DNA from 3 places in the Marinactinospora endophytica genome. Region 1 is predicted to be linked to each of the others. Evidence: predicted binding sites of a transcription regulator. Region 1 holds the regulator's gene; each other region holds the start of a gene.
The links. Region 1 encodes HrcA, which represses chaperone genes, less so after heat shock. Its sites were predicted from a motif close to TTGGCACTCTCNNNNNGAGAGTGCCAA; they were not measured.
Positions count from the first base shown of each region.

Region 2: ACYVHU_RS06720 (FmdB family zinc ribbon protein) is a predicted target of HrcA. The motif match lies at 1,324-1,350, and genes of this name have one in related genera.
Region 3: groL (chaperonin GroEL) is a predicted target of HrcA. The motif match lies at 4,384-4,410, and genes of this name have one in related genera.

Region 1 is NZ_BAAGVM010000001.1:149,831-155,926, forward strand. Features, by position in the region: gene ACYVHU_RS00655 (DUF3097 domain-containing protein) at 1-520, opposite strand, end outside; gene hrcA (heat-inducible transcriptional repressor HrcA) at 793-1,806, shown strand; gene dnaJ (molecular chaperone DnaJ) at 1,807-2,946, shown strand; gene ACYVHU_RS00670 (RsmE family RNA methyltransferase) at 3,021-3,758, shown strand; gene ACYVHU_RS00675 (hypothetical protein) at 3,823-4,518, opposite strand; gene ACYVHU_RS00680 (SigE family RNA polymerase sigma factor) at 4,515-5,045, opposite strand; gene ACYVHU_RS00685 (histidine triad nucleotide-binding protein) at 5,498-5,848, shown strand; gene ACYVHU_RS00690 (PhoH family protein) at 6,025-6,096, shown strand, end outside.
Region 2 is NZ_BAAGVM010000003.1:17,008-23,103, forward strand. Features, by position in the region: gene cpaB (Flp pilus assembly protein CpaB) at 80-742, opposite strand; gene ACYVHU_RS06720 (FmdB family zinc ribbon protein) at 994-1,311, opposite strand; gene ACYVHU_RS06725 (5-formyltetrahydrofolate cyclo-ligase) at 1,472-2,077, opposite strand; gene galU (UTP--glucose-1-phosphate uridylyltransferase GalU) at 2,260-3,189, shown strand; gene glp (molybdopterin molybdotransferase MoeA) at 3,228-4,445, shown strand; gene moaC (cyclic pyranopterin monophosphate synthase MoaC) at 4,552-5,061, shown strand; gene ACYVHU_RS06745 (MogA/MoaB family molybdenum cofactor biosynthesis protein) at 5,058-5,570, shown strand; gene ACYVHU_RS06750 (GNAT family N-acetyltransferase) at 5,791-6,096, shown strand, end outside.
Region 3 is NZ_BAAGVM010000002.1:357,854-363,949, forward strand. Features, by position in the region: gene ACYVHU_RS05555 (ClpP family protease) at 1-537, opposite strand, end outside; gene ACYVHU_RS05560 (alpha,alpha-trehalose-phosphate synthase (UDP-forming)) at 749-2,188, opposite strand; SAM riboswitch class I at 2,503-2,644, shown strand; gene thrC (threonine synthase) at 2,657-3,925, shown strand; gene ACYVHU_RS05570 (ubiquitin-like small modifier protein 1) at 3,996-4,274, shown strand; gene groL (chaperonin GroEL) at 4,576-6,096, shown strand, end outside.

The sequences.
Region 1 (6,096 bases):
GCACCCCGAGCCGGCGGTGGGGGCCGGGGGCGAACCGTTCGACGACCTCCGGCAGGTGGTCGACGCCCTCCAGGCGTTCCACGACCACCCCCTCCACCCGCAGGTCGTGTCCCCAGACACGCTCCACCAGCTCGGCGTCGTGGACGCCTTCGACGTAGATGCGGCTCTCCCGGGCGGTCCGCGCGCGCAGGCCGGGGACCGCGATCGACCCCGAGGCGCTGCGCGCCGGAGCCGAGGAGGACGAGGGGAGGGGGCGGACCACGGTCACCGGCTCCCCGTCGATGAGGAACGCGGCGGGGGCGAGGTCGAAGACGCGGCGGCGTCCGTGCCGGTCCTCAAGCGTGACCGTCTGCTTGTCCCACGCCACCACGGCACCGCAGAAACCCTCGTCCGCGGATTCCACGACGAGCCCCGGCTCGGCCGGGACCTCGCGGATCCGGCCCCGGCGCGGGCGACGCCAGTCGCCGGTGAGGACGTCACCGCCGTACCTTCTGCCTGGTCTGCCGGAGTAAGTGGGCACGGGCCCGCATTGTAGTGGTGGCCTCGACGCTGGCCCGGACAGAGCCGACGGCGTGTCGACGCGGCCGGGACCCGTGCGCGCTCCCCCGCCACATGGGTAGGAAACCGTTCGACGACGCCGGCGCGTCCTGGCCGGGGCGGGAGCGGACCGGCCGACGTCAGGATCGCGGCCGGCGGGGTGCGCCACCCCGACGCGATCACGTGGAGGGGAGCGACTTGGCGGAACGGCATAGAATTAGCACTTAGGACCACGGAGTGCCAGGAGGTGAGCGCGTGCTCGACGATCGAAAGCTCGCGGTGCTACGTGCCATCGTCGAGGACTACGTGTCGACGAACGAGCCGGTGGGATCGAAGGCGCTCGCCGACCGGCACAGCCTGGGGGTCTCACCCGCGACGATCCGCAACGACATGGTGGCCCTGGAGGAGGAGGGGTACATCACCCAGCCGCACACCAGTGCCGGCCGGGTCCCCACCGACAAGGGGTACCGTCTGTTCGTCGACCGCCTGTCCACGGTCAAGCCCCTGTCGCAGGCCGAGCGGCGCGCGATCGAGACGTTCCTGTCCGGCGCCGTCGACCTCGACGAGATCATCGCCCGCACGGTCCGCCTCCTGGCGCAGCTCACGCGCCAGGTCGCGATCGTGCAATACCCTTCGCTGACCCGCTCGGCGGTGCAGCACGTCGAACTCGTCCCGCTCAGCCCCCACCGCGTGATGATGGTTCTCATCACCGACACCGGGCGGGTGGAGCAGAAGGTCATCGACGGCCTCGACCGCGTCACCGAGGCCTCCGTCGGCGACCTGCGGGCCGCGCTCAACCAGGCGGTGGCGGGCAAGTGGCTCAACGAGGTGCCCTCAGCGGTCTCCGACCTGCCGGCCCGGCTGCCCGCCGAGGAGCGGCCGTTGGCGGCCTCGGTCCTGTCGGTCCTGCTGGAGAGTCTCGTCGAGCGGCACGAGGAGCGGGTCGTCCTCGGCGGCACCGCCAACCTCGCCGGGATGGGCTTCTCCGCCGGGCTGCGCGACGTGCTGGAAGCACTGGAAGAAAACGTCGTCCTCATCCGTTTGCTCGGTGAGGCGGGTGATCCGTCCATGCTGTCGGTCCGGATCGGCGCGGAGAACTCCCACGAGGGGCTGCAGACCACCTCGATCGTGACCGCGGGCTACGGCATTGGAGATCAGTCACTGGCAAAGCTCGGTGTGGTGGGCCCGACCCGAATGGATTACCCCGGAACGATGGGAGCGGTACGCGCAGTGGCAAGATACGTCGGTCAGATCTTGGCGGGGCAGTAAGTGGCCAGAGACTACTACGAGATCCTCGGGGTGCGCCGCGAGGCCACCAAGGACGAAATCAAGAAGGCGTACCGAAGGCTCGCGCGGGAACTGCACCCCGACGTCAACCCCGACCCTCTCACCCAGGAACGCTTCAAAGAGGTCACCCAGGCCTACGAGGTCCTCTCCGACCCCGAGAAGCGCCGGATGTTCGACATGGGGGCGGACCCCTTCGCGCCCGGCGGCGGCGCCGGAGCCGGCGGATTCGGCGGGGCGGGGTTCCCCTTCGACGACATCATGAACGCCTTCTTCGGCGGCGGCCAGACGGCCGGCCGGGCCGCGCGCGAGCGCGCCCGCCGGGGCCGCAGCATCAAGGTCCGGGTCGAACTGGATCTCGCCGAGACCGCGTTCGGTGTCACCAAGGACATCACCTTCCCCACCGCGGTCCTGTGCGGTACCTGCCAGGGCGAGGGCACGGCCAAGGGGAGCCACCGCGAGACCTGCGACATGTGCGCCGGACGCGGTGAGGTCTCCCAGGTCACGCGCTCGTTCCTGGGTCAGGTCATGACGACGCGGCCGTGTCCGCAGTGCTCCGGTCAGGGCACCGTCATCCGCAACCCCTGCCCCGACTGCGCGGGCGAGGGGCGGGTGCGGGAGAAGGTCACCCGCACGGTGCAGATTCCGGCCGGTGTCGAGGACGGCACCCAGATCCAGCTCGCCGGCGAGGGCGAGATCGGCCCCAACGGCGGTCCGCGCGGCGATATCTTCCTGGAGATCGTGCAGCGGCCGCACCCGATCTTCGAGCGGCGCGGAGACGACCTCCACTGCACGGTGACCGTGCCGATGACGGCCGCCGCGCTGGGGGCCTCGCTCACCATCGAGACACTCGACGGAAACGAGACGATCGACCTGCGCCCGGGGACCAACTCCGGCCAGATCATCACGCTCGACGGGCGGGGCAGCCGGCACCTCAACGGTCCGGGGCGGGGCGACCTGATGATCCACGTCACCGTCGAGACGCCGAGCAAGCTCGACGAGGAGCAGGAGAACCTGCTGCGCAAGTTCGCCGAGCTGCGGGGCGAGGACCACCCGCCGGGCAAGTTCAGCCCGGGACAGGGAGGCATCTTCTCCCGGTTGCGTGGCGCCTTCAACACACGCTGAGCCGGCCGGCCGATGGCCGGACCCGGGGCCGGTACCAGGCTCGGGGTCCGGCCGTTCTTCTTGAGAGGGGACCTGTGACAGCTCCGGTTTTCCTGACCGAACCGGGAGGGCTCGCCCACGACACCGTCGTGCTTTCGGGGCCGGAGGGCAGGCACGCGGCGACCGTGCGCCGGCTGGTGGCCGGCGAGGCCGTGCACGTGGTCGACGGCGCGGGGACGCGGGCGCGGTGCGTGGTCGGCGCGGTCGGCAAGGACAGGGTGACCCTCGAAGTCCGCGACCGTGTCCACGAACCGTCGCCCACGCCGCGGATCACCGTGGTGCAGGCGTTGCCCAAGGGGGACCGTGGCGAACTCGCGGTGGAGGTCATGACCGAGGCGGGGGTGGACGCCATCGTGCCGTGGGCCGCGCAACGCTGCGTCACCCGGTGGAAGGCCGAACGCGCCGAGAAGTCCCTGAACAAGTGGCGGGCGACCGCGCGGGAGGCGGCCAAGCAGGCGCGCCGGGCATGGGTCCCCGAGGTGGCCGGGCTCGCCTCGACCCGTGACGTCGTCGCCCTGCTGTCCTCGGCGGCACTGGGCGTGGTGCTGCACGAAGAGGCCGAGGAACGCCTGGCCGCGCTTGCCCTCCCCACCGATCCAGCCGGCGGGATCGTCGTGGTCGTGGGGCCCGAAGGAGGGATCAGCGACCCGGAGCTGGCGGCGTTCACACAGGCCGGAGCGGTGCCGGCACTGCTCGGCCGCACCGTGCTGCGCACCTCCACCGCGGGTGTGGCGGCCTTGGCGGTGCTTCAGGCGCGTTGCGGACGCTGGTAGACCCGGACGGAGCATGGCCCCGCCCGGGGACGGGCGGGGTCACAACGCGAAGAGCCGGACCGGGCTACTCGAGCGCGGAGCCGGCGGGCGAGGGAGGGAGAGGGACCGCGGGAGCCGAGGGCTCGGGTGTCTCCGGAGGAGGAGAGGCCCCGCCCTCGCCGGGATCCTCGCCGCCCGGATCGGGTTCCGGCTCGGGAGCGGGCGCGGGGGCGGTGGGGGCGGGAGTCGGGGAGGGGTCGTCCGAGGCCGGGCAGGACTGACGCTTGGACTCGCCCTCACGGGCGGTGGCGGTGGGCGCCTCGTCCTCGGAATCGCACGGGACGGACGGGTCCCTGTGGTCGGTGTCGCCATCGGGACCGCTCGGGGACGGCGAGGGAGCGGGGGGCCGGGGAGCGACGGGTTCGGTACCGGGGGTGGGGCCGTCGGGAGGGACCGAGGGGGTCCCGCTCGTGGTGTCGCTGAGCCCCTGGCCGTCATGGGGGGTCCCACGGGAGTCCGAGGCGGAGTCCCAGCCCCCCGAGAAGACCTGGTCGCGGATCTGGGGGGTACCGAGCAGCACCGATCCGCCGATGAGCGCCGCGGCCGCGACGGCCGCCGCCGGGCGCAGCCAGGTCAGCGCGGCCCAGGGGGAGAGACGGCGTTGGGCGGTGCGCGTGCGGATCAGGTCGAGGGCCTCGGGGGAGGGGCGTACGGAGTCGGCCTCCGCACGCAGCGCCTCGCGCAGCCGCTGCTCGAATCCATCGTCAAAGGGGTCGGTCATGTCGTCCGCTCCAGGACCGATCGGAGCGCGGCGATTCCGCGCGCCGTGTGGCTCTTGACCGCGCCACGGCTGATTCCCATGGCATCGGCGATCTGTGCCTCGGAGAGGTCTCCGTAGTACCGCAGGACGATGGCCTCACGTTGTCGGGTGGGGAGCCTGCGCAGCGCGGCGACGACCTCGGCTCGTTCGAGCTCGCCCAGGGCGCCGTGCTCGGCGCTGGGGGCGTCGGGAAGCCCCTTGGGGGCGTGCTTCTCGACGACGGCGCGGTGGCGCAGCACCGAACGGGCCCGGTTCACCACCGACTGCCTCAGGTAGGACAGGGCCTTGTTGGGGTCTCGTAGGCGCCTCCAGGCGCCGTGCATGGCGACGAAGGCGTCCTGTACCACTTCCTCGGCGGTCGCGAAGTCGCGGACGAGAAGCGTCGCGAGCCGGACCAACGGCCGGTAGTGAGCACTGTAGAGCTGCGTCACCGCCTGGTCGGCGTCCCACTCGACCGCTACCGTCGCCGCGGGCGCGCCCGCCACCATGGTCTCAGTCACGTCATTGGGACGCGCGCCCTTGTCGCGGGGTTTACGAAAGGGCATGCCTTCTTCTCGCTCAGTTCCCGGGTCTGTCGCGGAGTCCGTGGGCGGACGTCACCGACGTGCCCGGGCCGGCGACCGGTCCCCTTGTCTCGGCCATGCGCGCTGTTCCCCCTTCTTCCCCGAGAGCGTGACAGCGTGGGAGAAGTCACGCAAAGCACCAGAATAGCCCGCGACGGCGAGGTTTTCCGGCTATTCACCACCGAAGGCGCGTTGGGGGAGCACGCGGTGGCGCGCTTCGCCCCACCGTAGGAGAATCCCGGTCCCGGCGCGGCCATAACGGCATGCCGCCCGTCCCCGGGTGAGGGCCTCGCCCACCCGCGAGGCGTGATGGGATGGCCGTGATCACCCCGGTGCGGGGAACCGAGGAGAAAGAGGAGAGGAGGGCAGCGGTGGCGTTGACCGAGCCCGACTGCCTGTTCTGCAAGATCGTCGCGGGAGAGGTGCCGGCCAACATCGTCCGTGAGGGCGAGCGGACCCTCGCGTTCCGCGACATCAACCCACAGGCACCCACCCACGTGCTGATCATCCCGAAGGAGCACCACCCCGACGCCGCGGCGGCCGGACGGGCCGGCCAGGGCCTCCTCGACGAGATCGCCCGAGAGGCTCAGGCGGTGGCCGAGGCCGACGGCGTCGCGGAGAGCGGCTACCGGCTGGTCTTCAACACCGGCCCCGGAGCCGGGCAGACCGTGTTCCACCTGCACGGCCACGTGCTCGGTGGACGGGGCCTGGAGTGGCCACCCGGATAACGGTCACGGCGCGCGGAAACAGCGGCCGGGACGGGGGAGGCCCCTTTCCCGGCCGCGCGAGCGCAGAGGGTGACCAGGGGCAACTTGATAGAATTTCGTCATAACAGCCGACGCTGTTACCCCACCGATCCCAGCGGACGCGAAAGGCAGGGGCGAGACGGCCGCGAGGCCACATTATGGTCGAATCAACGAAACCAAGCACCCAGGTCAAGGTCGTCGTGCCCGAAGAGCACATGATGATCAACCTG
Region 2 (6,096 bases), on a different contig from region 1:
ATCAGGGAGGTGGGTCGGCGGGTGCCGCCGCCGGTGGCGCGGCGAGAGGAGGCTCGCGCCCACCACGCCAGGTTAACGTTCAGCCCCGGATGGTGACGGACAGTCGATCCGTAGCGGATCGGGCGGCGAGGAGCGCGGCCTCGCCGGGGGTGACGGCGACGAGGAGGAGCGCGCCGGGCTCGTCGACGGACCCCTCCGAGGGGATGGCGAGGACCGGACGGTCGGTCACGACGGATTCGGCCGGGGGCCCGGGCCCGCCCGGACCGGTGCCGAGCGGATCGCCCCGCGCGGCCAGCACGTCGACACGGCTGCCGGGGCGCAGCAGCGAGACGTAGCCGGAATCGGCGATCCGGACGGGGGCGGCGACCAGCCCGTCGCCGTACCCGCGCGCCGGCGGGTCGGCGACGCGGGCCGACGTGATGATCTCGCCGCGGTTCAACGGTCCGCGAAGCGCGGTGCCGTCAAGGCGGGTGTCGGCGTCCAACGCGCCGTCGGGGAGGGCGGAGCGGGGGATGGCGCGGACCTCGGTGTCGCCGGGCCCCAGGGGGGACCGGGCGGTGAGGTCGCGTGCCGCCACCACGACGTCGACGGAGGGCGGGGCGGAGGGGCGCAGGAGGAAGACGGCGGAGGTCAGGGCCAGCGCGGCGCAGCCGGCGCCGAGGGCGCGGCGCCAGCGGACGGGGAGCAGGGCGGTGCGGGCGGGGCCGCGGCGCAACCCGCGGCGGGGGGCGAGGATGTCCATGCCCGCACGTTAGGCGCGGCGGGCCGGGCGGTGTCGGCGTCGTCCACAGGGTGGTGACACCACGACCGGGGCCGCCCCGCGTGGGACGGCCCCGGTCCGATGTGGATCGAGCAGAGCGTGGTGGCCCCGGCCGGCCGGGGCCCGCGCCAGGTCGCCGGGAATCGGCGCGGCCTCCGGCGCCGCGGGAGGTCTCCGGGAGGAGAGGGCGCGCGGCCACGGCCGCGACGCCCGCGCGCCACACGGGGAGGGGCTCAGGCGACCTTCGTCGACGACGCCGCGGAGTCCGCGCTCGCCCCCTTGGCGGACGAGGAGGAGTCGGAGCCGCCGGAAGAGGCGCCGGAGGACTCCGGGCTCTTCGAGGAGGAACCGGTCAGGGCGGAGCTGTTGGAGCTGGAACCGCTGTCGGTGCGGTAGAAGCCGGACCCCTTGAACACGATCCCCACGGCGGAGTAGACCTTGCGGAGCTTGCCCTGGCATTCGGGGCACACGGTCAGGGCGTCATCGCTGAAGCTCTGCACGACCTCCATCTCGGCGCCGCACTCGGTGCATGCGTACTGGTACGTAGGCACGGATCCTCCTTGCTGGCACTCTCGCCCGACGACTGCTAAATAGTACGCGCTCGGACAGCGGGAACGCGACATCGGGGGCGGGGCGCCGTCGTGAACTGCTGCCCGCCGGTGTAACGCGGACGGCGGGGGAGGTGTTCCACGGGACGCCCGGTGGGGCGGGTCATCCCCGGGCGTCCCCGCCGTCGGCGGGAAGGCGGATCACCCCGCTCCCGGGCGTCACCACCCCTTTGACGGCGCGGTCGTGCTCTTCGGCGGGGAGCTCGCCGAGCAGTTCGGTGTCGTATGTCACGGCCAGCGTGGTCGTGTTGGGCCCTACCAGCGACAGCGCGCGGTCGTAGCAGCCCGCGCCCCGCCCCAGGCGGACGCCGCGCCGGTCGACGGCGAGGGCCGGGCAGATGACGGTCGAGACGCGCCGTAGCGCGTCGGCCCCGTAGCGCGGCCCGGTGGGCTCCAGCAACCCGTATGCGGCGGGGGAGAGACTGTCAGGGCCCTCGTAGACGGCCCAGTCCAGCCCGCCGTCGGGCAGGAAGATCGGCAGCAGGACGTAGACCCCGTGCCGCCACAGGGCCGCGACCAGTTTGCGGGTGCCGGGTTCCGAGCCCACCGAGTAGTAGGCGGCGACCGTTCCGCCCATGGTGATCCCGGGAAGCCCGAGAACCGCGTCGCGGATGGCCGAGGCCGCGCGGTCGCGTTCGGCCTCGGACATGGCCGCGCGGGCGGCGAGGATCCGCCTGCGCAGCTCCGGTTTCGTGCCAGTGCCGTCCATGCGGGGCAGTCTCCCAGGTCCCCGCTGGAGACCATAGGGGGCGTCGGGGGTGAGGAATCGCGGAAAAGAGGGTGAACAGTCGGCGCGCCCCCGCCCGCCGATCGGCGGTTTTCCCCAAGCGGTGGGCCTTCTCCGCGCGCGTTGCCGGGGATCGGGTCCATCCGTTGGCCTAAAGTTCCGGCATGGCTGATTCCCAACGCGCCGTCGCCTCCGTCAGCAAAGCCGTGGTGCCCGCCGCGGGCCTGGGCACTCGCTTCCTGCCCGCGACCAAGGCGACGCCCAAAGAGATGTTGCCGATCGTCGACAAACCGGCCATCCAGTACGTGGTGGAAGAGGCGGTCGCGGCGGGACTGGACGATGTCCTGATGATCACCGGTCGTAGCAAGCGGTCGATCGAGGACCACTTCGACCGCGCCTACGAACTCGAGGAGGCGCTGCGGGCCAAGAGCGACACACAGCGGCTCCACTCGATCCGGGAGTCCAGCGAACTGGCGCAGGTCCACTACGTGCGTCAGGGAGAGCCACGCGGTCTCGGGCACGCGGTGCTGTGTGCCTCGGCCCACGTCGGCGACGAGCCGTTCGCCGTCCTGCTCGGTGACGACCTCATCGGTGACAGCGACCATCTGCTCCAGCGCATGATCGAGGTGCGCGAGACCTACGGCGGCAGCGTCGTCGCGCTCATGGAGGTCGAGCCCGAACAGGTGTCGCTGTACGGCTGCGCCGCGATCGAGGCCACCGACGAGGACGACGTCGTCACCGTGACCGACCTCGTGGAGAAGCCCCCGGCGGACCAGGCCCCGAGCCGCTGGGCCATCATCGGTCGCTACATCTGTGACCCCGCGGTGTTCGACGTGCTGCGCGAGACCCCGCCCGGCCGCGGTGGGGAGATCCAGCTCACCGACGCGCTGCGCGAGCTGGCCCACCGCAAGCCCGCCGACGGCGGCCCGGTGCACGGGGTGCTGTTCCGCGGCCAGCGCTACGACACCGGGAACAAGGTCGACTACCTTCGCACTGTGGTGGAGTTCGCCTGCGACCGTCCCGACCTCGCCGAGGAGTTCCTTCCCTGGCTGCGCAAGTTCGTGGCGGAGCGCGGGACGGGCACGCAGGAGTGACGTCCGGCGTGCCCATGACAACGGGTGTGAGGAGCGGGATGAAATCCGTCGAACAGCACGTCGCCGACATTCTCGACGTGGTGGGCCCGATCGACCCGATCGAGCTCGACCTGCTCCGGGCGCACGGAGGTGTGCTCGCCGAGACCGTCGCCTCGCCGGTGGCGCTGCCCCAGTTCGACAACTCCTCGATGGACGGTTACGCCGTGCGCGCGGCGGACGTGGCCGCCGCCGTGCCCGGGGCGCCCGTGACGCTTCCGGTCGTCGCCGACATCCCCGCGGGGGACGCCTCCTCGGGGGCGATCCCGCCGGGGACGTGCGCCCGGATCATGACCGGGGCGCCGATGCCGACGGGGGCCGACGCGGTGGTGCCGGTCGAGTGGACCGACGGGGGTGTCGCCCGCGCGGTGATCCACCACTCCGTCCGTCCGGGAAACGCCGTGCGCAGGGCCGGGGAGGACGTGGAGAAGGGCACCACGGTGCTGCGCGAGGGGGCCAGGGTGGGGGCGGCGGAGCTGGCCGTGCTCGCGGCGGTCGGACGCAGGTCGGTCCGGGTCCGTCCCCGCCCGCGCGTCGTCGTGCTGTCCACGGGCGAGGAGCTGGTGGAGCCGGGCGAGCCGATCGGTCCGGGCCAGATCTGGGAGTCCAACAGTTTCATGCTCACCGCGGCGGCGCGGGACGCCGGCTGTGACGCCTACCGCCACGGGTTCATCGGGGACCGGCCCGAGACGGTGCTCGCCACGCTCGACGACGTGGTGCCCCGGGCCGACGTCATCGTCACCACGGGCGGGGTCAGCATGGGCGCCTACGACGTCGTCAAGGAGGTGCTGTCGCGGCTGGGCACGGTGCGTTTCGAACAGGTCGCCGTCCAGCCGGGCAAGCCCCAGGGGTTCGGTACCGTCGGCTCCCCGGCCACCCCGATCCTGACACTGCCGGGCAACCCGGTCAGCTCCTTCGTCTCCTTCCACCTCTTCGTGCGCCCGGCCCTGTTCCGGCTGCGCGGCCTGCCGCCCGAGCCGTTGCCGTCGGTGCGGGCCAGGCTGGCCGAGCCGGTCACCTCGCCCCGGGGGCGCCGCTCCTATCTCAGGGCCGTGGTGGAGTACGACGCCGACGGCTACACCGCGGCTCCGGCGCTGCGCCAGGGGTCGCACCAACTGTCCGCGCTGGCCGAGGCGAACGCGCTCGTGGTGATCCCCGAGGACGTCACCGAGCTTCCCGCTGGCGAAGAGGTGGAGGCGCTGCGGCTGCCCGCCGTGTGACGAGGCGCGGTGCCGCGCGGCCGACCGCCGCTTGTCACGTCGGCGCCGTGGGTGCGTAACGTCGGGCGTGAAACGGCGTCGTCACGAGGAAGGTTCGCAGATACCCATGTCCGACTCCCATCCGTCCGGGCTCACCCATCTCGACTCCGCGGGGGCCGCCCGCATGGTCGACGTCTCGGCCAAGGAGGTCACCGCCCGCACCGCCACCGCGACCGGCCGGGTCCTGCTGTCCCCCGAGGTCGTCGCCGCGCTGCGTGGGGCGGGGGTCCCCAAGGGCGACGCGCTCGCCGTGGCCCGCATCGCGGGCATCCAGGGCGCCAAGCGCACCCCCGACCTGGTGCCGCTGTGCCATCCGATCGCGGTGCACGGCGCCGATGTGGACCTCGAGGTCGGTGATCACGGTGTCGACATCCGTGCCACGGTCCGCACGGCCGACCGCACCGGTGTCGAGATGGAGGCGCTCACCTGTGTGATGACGGCGGCGCTCGGCCTGGTCGACATGGTCAAGGCGCTCGATCCCGCGGCGGTCGTCACCGATGTCCGGGTCGAGGAGAAGACCGGTGGCAAGACGGGCCACTGGCGCAGGCCGGCGGGGGCGGAGGGGGAGAGGGCGTGAACGCCTATCGGGCCGTCGCCATCACCGTTTCCAATCGGGCCGCCGCGGGCGTGTACGCCGACCGGTCGGGCCCCGTGCTCGCCGCGGCCTTGGCGGAGGCCGGGTGCGCGGTGGTGGGGCCGTGGGTGGTCCCGGACGGGCCGCCGGTCGCCGAGGCGTTGCGGCGGGCGCTGGCTGAGGGGTATGACGTGGCCGTCACCACGGGGGGCACGGGGCTGAACCCCCATGACGCCACGCCCGAGATGACCCGTCCCCTGCTCGCCTACGAGATCCCGGGGATCCCCGAGGCGCTGCGCGCGGCGGGCCGGGACAAGGGCGTGCCCACGGCGACGTTGTCGCGCGGTCTGGCCGGGGTGGCCGAGTCGGACGGGCACCGCATGCTCGTGGTCAACCTGCCGGGGTCCAGCGGCGGGGTCCGCGATGGCATGGCGGTCCTCGGGCCGATCCTGCGCCATGCCGTCGACCAGATGCGCGGCGGTGACCACCCGCGTTCCGAGGGCGGGAGCTGAGCGACGGGGGCGCGGGGCCGAGAGGGTGGGTCCCGTGCTTCCGGACGACGAAATTCGCCAGTCCGCTTTGCCTTTTATGTCCGGTAAGTGCCGTGAGGTTCGGGGCTGGAGTGGAATACTGAGCCCTACCACCTCGGGAGGCGGCACGCCCCCCGCGCCCCACGAGGCGGTCGCCCCCATCCCGCGGGCGGCAGAGGACCGAGGCGGCGGAGGGAAGACTGTGAACCGGATTCGAGGCTGGCCGGTGTCCCTTGAGGAAGGGCCGGTCGGACTGCGTCCGTTGCGTCTGCGTGACGCCTCCGCGCTGCGCGAGGTGCGCGTGCGCAACGCCGATTGGCTCAAGCCCTGGGAGCCCACCCACCCCGAGATGCCCCTGCAGACCACGAGCCTGGCCCCCTACCTCAGCATGGTCCAGGCCATCCGCAGGGAGGCCCGCCTGGGTATCGCCATGCCGTGGGCCGTCACCTACGAAGGGCGCTTCGCCGGGCAGCTCACCGTCGGGGCGATCACCTGGGGGTCGGCCCGT
Region 3 (6,096 bases), on a different contig from region 1:
GGCGGTGAACCACCGGTCGCGGCGCTGGTCCGCCACGACCCGTTCGAGCGGTTGACCGGTGTGCTCGGCGATGAGCCGCTGCATCGTCGACTTGGTGTGCGCGAGGTTCTCGGCCTGGACGGCGATGTCGGCGGCGGTGCCGCCCAGCCCGCCGGAGGGCTGGTGCATCATCACGCGAGTGTGGGGCAGGGCGTAGCGCTTGCCCGGCGTTCCCGCGCACAGCAGGAACTGCCCCATGCTGGCGGCGATGCCCATCCCGAGCGTCACGACGTCGTTGGGGATGAAGCGCATCGTGTCGTAGACGGCCATCCCGGCGTGGACCGAGCCGCCGGGACTGTTGACGCACAGGACGATGTCCCGCCGTGGGTCCTCCTCGGCGAGCAGCAGCAGCTGGGCGCAGACGCGATTGGCGCTCGCCTCGTCCACCTGGGTGCCCAGGACCACCATCCGGCCGTGGAGGAGCCGGGTGGCGACGTGGTCGTCGAACGGTGCCGCGCCGATCTCCGACGCGGCGAGCCGTGGGGGTGTCACGAGCATGATCTCCTCCTTCTCGCGGCCGCGGTGGGCGGGCGCGTTCGCCCGCTCCCGGCCGGTCCCCTCCAGGCTGCGCCTTGGGGGAAGGCGCCGGCGAGCGTTTCTGCCCTGCGGAGATCTGCTCAGGGCAGAGGGGAGGAGAGGCGCCCGAACGCGACGGCGGACGCCCGCGGCGGGAGGTCCCGCCGCGGGCGTCCGCCGTCGCGTCGTGTTCTCAGACCAGGGCGCGCAGCTGGTCGGCGAACCAGCGCTGCGGCGGCAGCGCGACGGCCGCCTCGGCCAGGCGGGTGCAGCGCTCACGGCGCTCGGCGTCGGGCATCGACAGCGCGGTGTGCAGCGCCTCGGCGGTCTCGCTGACGTCGTAGGGGTTGACCAGGATCGCGTCACGGCCCAGGTCGTCGGCCGCTCCGGCCTCCGTGGACAGCACCAGCGCGCAGCCCTCCTGCGACAGCACCGGCCCCTCCTTGGCGACCAGGTTCATGCCGTCGCGGATGGGGTTGACCAGCAGCACGTCGGCGATCTGGTAGGAGGCCAGCGAACGCGCGTAGTCGTCGTTGACCTCCAAGACGACCGGCGTCCAGTCGTCGGTGCCGAACTCCGCGTTGATCTCCTCGGCGAGGCGGCGCACGCTCTCGGTGTAGGCCCGGTACTCCGGGACGTCGCCCCGGCTGGGGTAGGCGAAGGCGAGGTGGGTGACGCGCTCGCGCCACTCGGGCCGCTTCACCAGCAGCTCACGGTAGGCGGCCAGGCCGCGGACGATGTTCTTGGACAGTTCCGTGCGGTCGACGCGCAGGATCAGCCGGCGGTCGCCGACCATCTCCCGCAGGGCGGCGCGGCGTTCGGCGACGTCCTCGGCCGCGGCCCGGGCGCGCAGCCCCTCGGCGTCGGCGCCCAGCCCGTGCACGCCCACCCGGACGATCCGCCCACCGCAGTCCACGGTCCGGTTGTCCCAGTTGACGTCGGCGCGCAGGAACGTCTCACAGCAGCGCAGGAAGGCGTCGGCCCAGCGCCGGCTGAGGAAACCGACGTGGTCGGCGCCCAGCATGCCCTCCAGGAGCTCCCGGCCGATGTCGGCCGGCAGCATCCGGAAGTACTCGGGCGGGGCCCAGGGGGTGTGGGAGAAGTGCGCGATACGCAGGTCGGGGCGGCGGCCGCGCATCATCCTGGGGACGAGCGCCAGATGGTAGTCCTGGACCGCGACCTTGGCGCCGTCGGCGGCGCCGGTGACCAGCGCCTCGGCGAACGCCGCGTTGTAGGCGCGGTAGTCGTCCCACTCGGTGCGGAAACCGGCGTCGAACAGCGGCTTGTTCGGGGTGTCGTAGAGCATGTGGTGGACGAACCACAGCGTCGAGTTGGCGACCGAGTTGTAGGCGTTGGCGAACGTGGCGGCCGGGATGTCGATCATCCGCACCCGGGCACCGCCGAGATCGAAGCCGGCCTGGTCGATGCGGCCCTCGGGAGACTCCGAGACCGCCTTGCGGTCGGCGTCGGAGAGCGCGGCGCACACCCACAGGGTGTCGGCGTCCCCGGCGACCGAGCTCAGCCCGGAGACGAGACCACCGCCGCCACGACGGAACCTCAGGGAACCGTCATCGTCGACCGAGAAGGAAACCGGACCCCGGTTGGAAGCGACGAGGATCTGCGCCTTGTCCACCTGATCGTCCACCTCTCCCGTGAATTGCAAGGAACCCCTACTTAACTACATGGATCGGGCAGTGGGACAGAGCGGGGTATGCGGTAGTGACGTGGTGAGTCTCACCCGGACGGATGCGGCGCAAACACGTCCCCGCTCGCCCCACCGCCAGGACGTGGGGTGGCCCCCCTACCATCTGCTGCCCCGCCGGGGCGGTTGATCACCTCCGGTTTCGGGGGCCGGGGGAACTCCCGGACCCGGCTGGAAAAACCGCGAGGCGGTCGGTTACAGTGACCAACGGATTCAGGAATCCGCTTTTCCCGACAACTTCATATTGCTCATCCAGAGGGGTGGAGGGACCGGCCCTACGAAGCCCCGGCAACCATCTCGGTACACGTTGCTCGTCAGGTGCGAGGCGGCCGGGACAGGTGCCAACTCCGGCCCGGGACCAAAGTGGTCCACGGGTAAAGATGAGGGGAGACGCCTCGCATGGCGGTAACCGCCACGGAACCCAGCACGCCCACCTCCGCCGCCTTCGGCCCCGCCGTCGCGCTCTCCTGCCGCGAGTGCGGTGAGCGCTACGACCTCGGCCCGCGCTTCGCCTGCGAGTTCTGTTTCGGCCCTCTTGAGGTGGCCTACGAGTTCGGCGACATCACCCGCGAGTCCATCGAGCGCGGCCCCAACAACATCTGGCGCTACGCGGGCCTGCTGCCGGTCCCGGCCAACGTCCGCGAACTCCCGAACATGAACCCGGGCCTGACCCCGCTGGTGCGCGCCGACCGCCTCGCCGCCGAACTCGGGCTGCGCTCGCTGCACGTCAAGGACGACTCGGCCAACCCCACCCACTCCTTCAAGGACCGCGTCGTCGCCATGGCCGTCGAGGCGGCGCGCAACTTCGGGTTCACGACGCTGTCCTGCTCCTCCACCGGCAACCTGGCCGGCGCGGTGGGGGCGGCGGCGGCCCGCGCCGGGTTCCGTTCGTGCGTGTTCATCCCGGCCGGCCTCGAAGAGGCCAAGGTCGTCATGGCCGCCGTCTACGGTGGCCGGGTCGTCGCCATCGACGGCAACTACGACGACGTCAACCGCTTCTGCTCCGAGCTCATCGGCGACCCGGCGGGTGAGGACTGGGGTTTCGTCAACGTCAACCTGCGGCCCTACTACGGCGAGGGCTCCAAGACGCTGGCCTACGAGATCGCCGAGCAGCTCGGCTGGCGGCTTCCCGACCAGATCGTCGTCCCGATCGCCTCGGGCTCCCAGCTCACCAAGATCGACAAGGGCTTCCGGGAGCTGATCGCGCTCGGCCTGGTCGAGGACAGGCCCTACAAGGTGTTCGGGGCGCAGGCCACGGGCTGCTCACCGGTGGCGCGGGCCTGGGAGGACGGCCACGACGTCATCCAGCCGGTCAAGCCCGACACCATCGCCAAGTCCCTGGCCATCGGCAACCCGGCGGACGGCCCCTACGTGCTGGACATCTGCCGGCGTACGGGCGGCGCGGTGGCGCACGTCGACGACGACGAGATCGTCGACTCGATCCGCCTGCTCGCCCGCACCGAGGGCGTCTTCGCCGAGACCGCCGGCGGGGTCACCACCGGTGTGCTGCGCAAGCTGGTCGCCCAAGGGGACATCGACCCCGACGCCGAGACCGTCGTCCTCAACACCGGTGACGGCCTCAAGACGCTCAACGCGGTGAGCGGCACCGGCGTCACCGCCACCATCCCGCCCTCCCTGCGCGCGTTCAAGGAGGCCGGCCTGCTGTAGGCCGGGTCCGTCCGCCGTCCCACCCAGACCGCCGGATCGCTCCGGCCAGCACGAGGAGTACATCCCGAAGATGAGCGTCAGCGTTCGCGTGCCCACCATCCTGCGCACCTACACCAAGGACGCGGCCGAGGTCACCGCCGAGGGGAGCACCCTCAGGGAGGTCCTCGACGACCTTGAGGCGAACCACCCCGGCATCCGGGCGCGCATTCTCGACGACCAGGGCAAGATCCGCCGCTTCGTCAACGTCTACGTGGGTGACGAGGACGTCCGGTTCGCCGAAGGGCTCGACACCGCCACGCCCGCGGGCAGCCAGGTGTCGGTCATCCCCGCGGTGGCCGGCGGCTGCTGAGCGTCGCCTGTCCGTTCCCGGCCCGTTCCCGCCCGTCCGGCGGGGCGGGCCGGTTCCGTTTCCTCCCCTGACCTGCTGGTAAGAGGGGGGCGAATTCTTGGCGAAGGCGTTTGCACTCGCCGGTGGTGAGTGCTAAAAATGGGACCGTTAGCACTCTGAGACATCGAGTGCTAATCCTGGATCGAGGCGACGAGGCCGCATCCCCCGGCAGACGGGTTGTCGGTGGGACGGTGGCCGTCCGTCGCGGGCGTCGGCTCGTTCCAATGCGTACCAGCCCGGTCTCGGGAGGACAAGAACTCTTATGGCAGCCAAACTGATCGCGTTTGACGAGGAGGCCCGGCGCGGCCTCGAGCGCGGCATGAACCAGCTCGCTGACGCCGTCAAGGTCACGCTCGGCCCCAAGGGCCGCAACGTCGTCCTTGAGAAGAAGTGGGGCGCGCCGACCATCACCAACGACGGTGTCTCCATCGCCAAGGAGATCGAGCTCGAGGACCCGTGGGAGAAGATCGGGGCCGAGCTGGTCAAGGAGGTCGCGAAGAAGACCGACGACGTCGCTGGTGACGGCACCACCACCGCCACCGTCCTCGCCCAGGCGCTGGTGCGCGAGGGCCTGCGCAACGTCGCCGCGGGTGCCAACCCGATCGGTCTGAAGCGCGGTATCGACGCCGCCGTCGCCCGCATCAGCGAGGAGCTGGCGAACCTCTCCAAGGACATCGAGACCAAGGAGCAGATCGCCTCCACGGCCTCCATCTCCGCCGGCGACACCCAGATCGGCGAGATCATCGCCGAGGCCATGGACAAGGTCGGCAAGGAAGGCGTCATCACGGTCGAGGAGGGCCAGACCTTCGGTCTGGAGCTCGAGCTGGCCGAGGGCATGCGCTTCGACAAGGGCTACATCTCGCCCTACTTCGCCACCGACCTGGAGCGCATGGAGACGGTTCTCGAGGAGCCCTACATCCTCATCGCGAACCAGAAGATCTCCAACAACAACGAGTTCCTGCCGGTCGTCGAGAAGGTCCTCCAGGCCGGCCGTCCGCTCGTCGTCATCGCCGAGGACGTCGAGGGCGGCGCCCTGCAGACCCTCGTCGTCAACAAGATCCGCGGCACCTTCAAGTCCGTCGCGGTCAAGGCCCCCGGCTTCGGTGACCGCCGCAAGGCCCAGCTCGGCGACATCGCCGTGCTGACCGGCGGCCAGGTCATCACCGAGGAGGTCGGCCTCAAGCTCGAGAACACCGAGCTCGAGCTGCTCGGCCGCGCCCGCAAGGTCGTCGTCACCAAGGACGAGACCACCATCGTCGACGGTGCCGGTGACGCCGCCTCGATCGCCGGCCGGGTCAACGAGATCCGTTCCGAGATCGAGCGTACCGACTCCGACTACGACCGTGAGAAGCTCCAGGAGCGCCTGGCCCGCCTGGCCGGCGGTGTCGCGGTCATCAAGGCCGGTGCCGCCACCGAGGTCGAGCTCAAGGAGCGCAAGCACCGCATCGAGGACGCCGTCCGCAACGCGAAGGCGGCCGTCGAGGAGGGCATCCTCCCCGGTGGTGGTGTCGCGCTGCTCCAGGCCTCGGTCCCGGCCTTCGAGAAGCTCGAGCTCGAGGGCGACGAGGCCATCGGCGCCGACATCGTGCGCCGCGCCGTCGAGGAGCCGCTGAAGCAGATCGCGATCAACGCCGGCCTCGAGGGCGGCGTCGTCGCGGAGAAGGTGAAGAACCTGGAGGCGGGCGTCGGCCTGAACGCCGCCACGGGCGAGTACACCGACCTGTTCAAGGACGGCGTCATCGACCCGACCAAGGTCACCCGTTCCGCGCTGCAGAACGCGGCC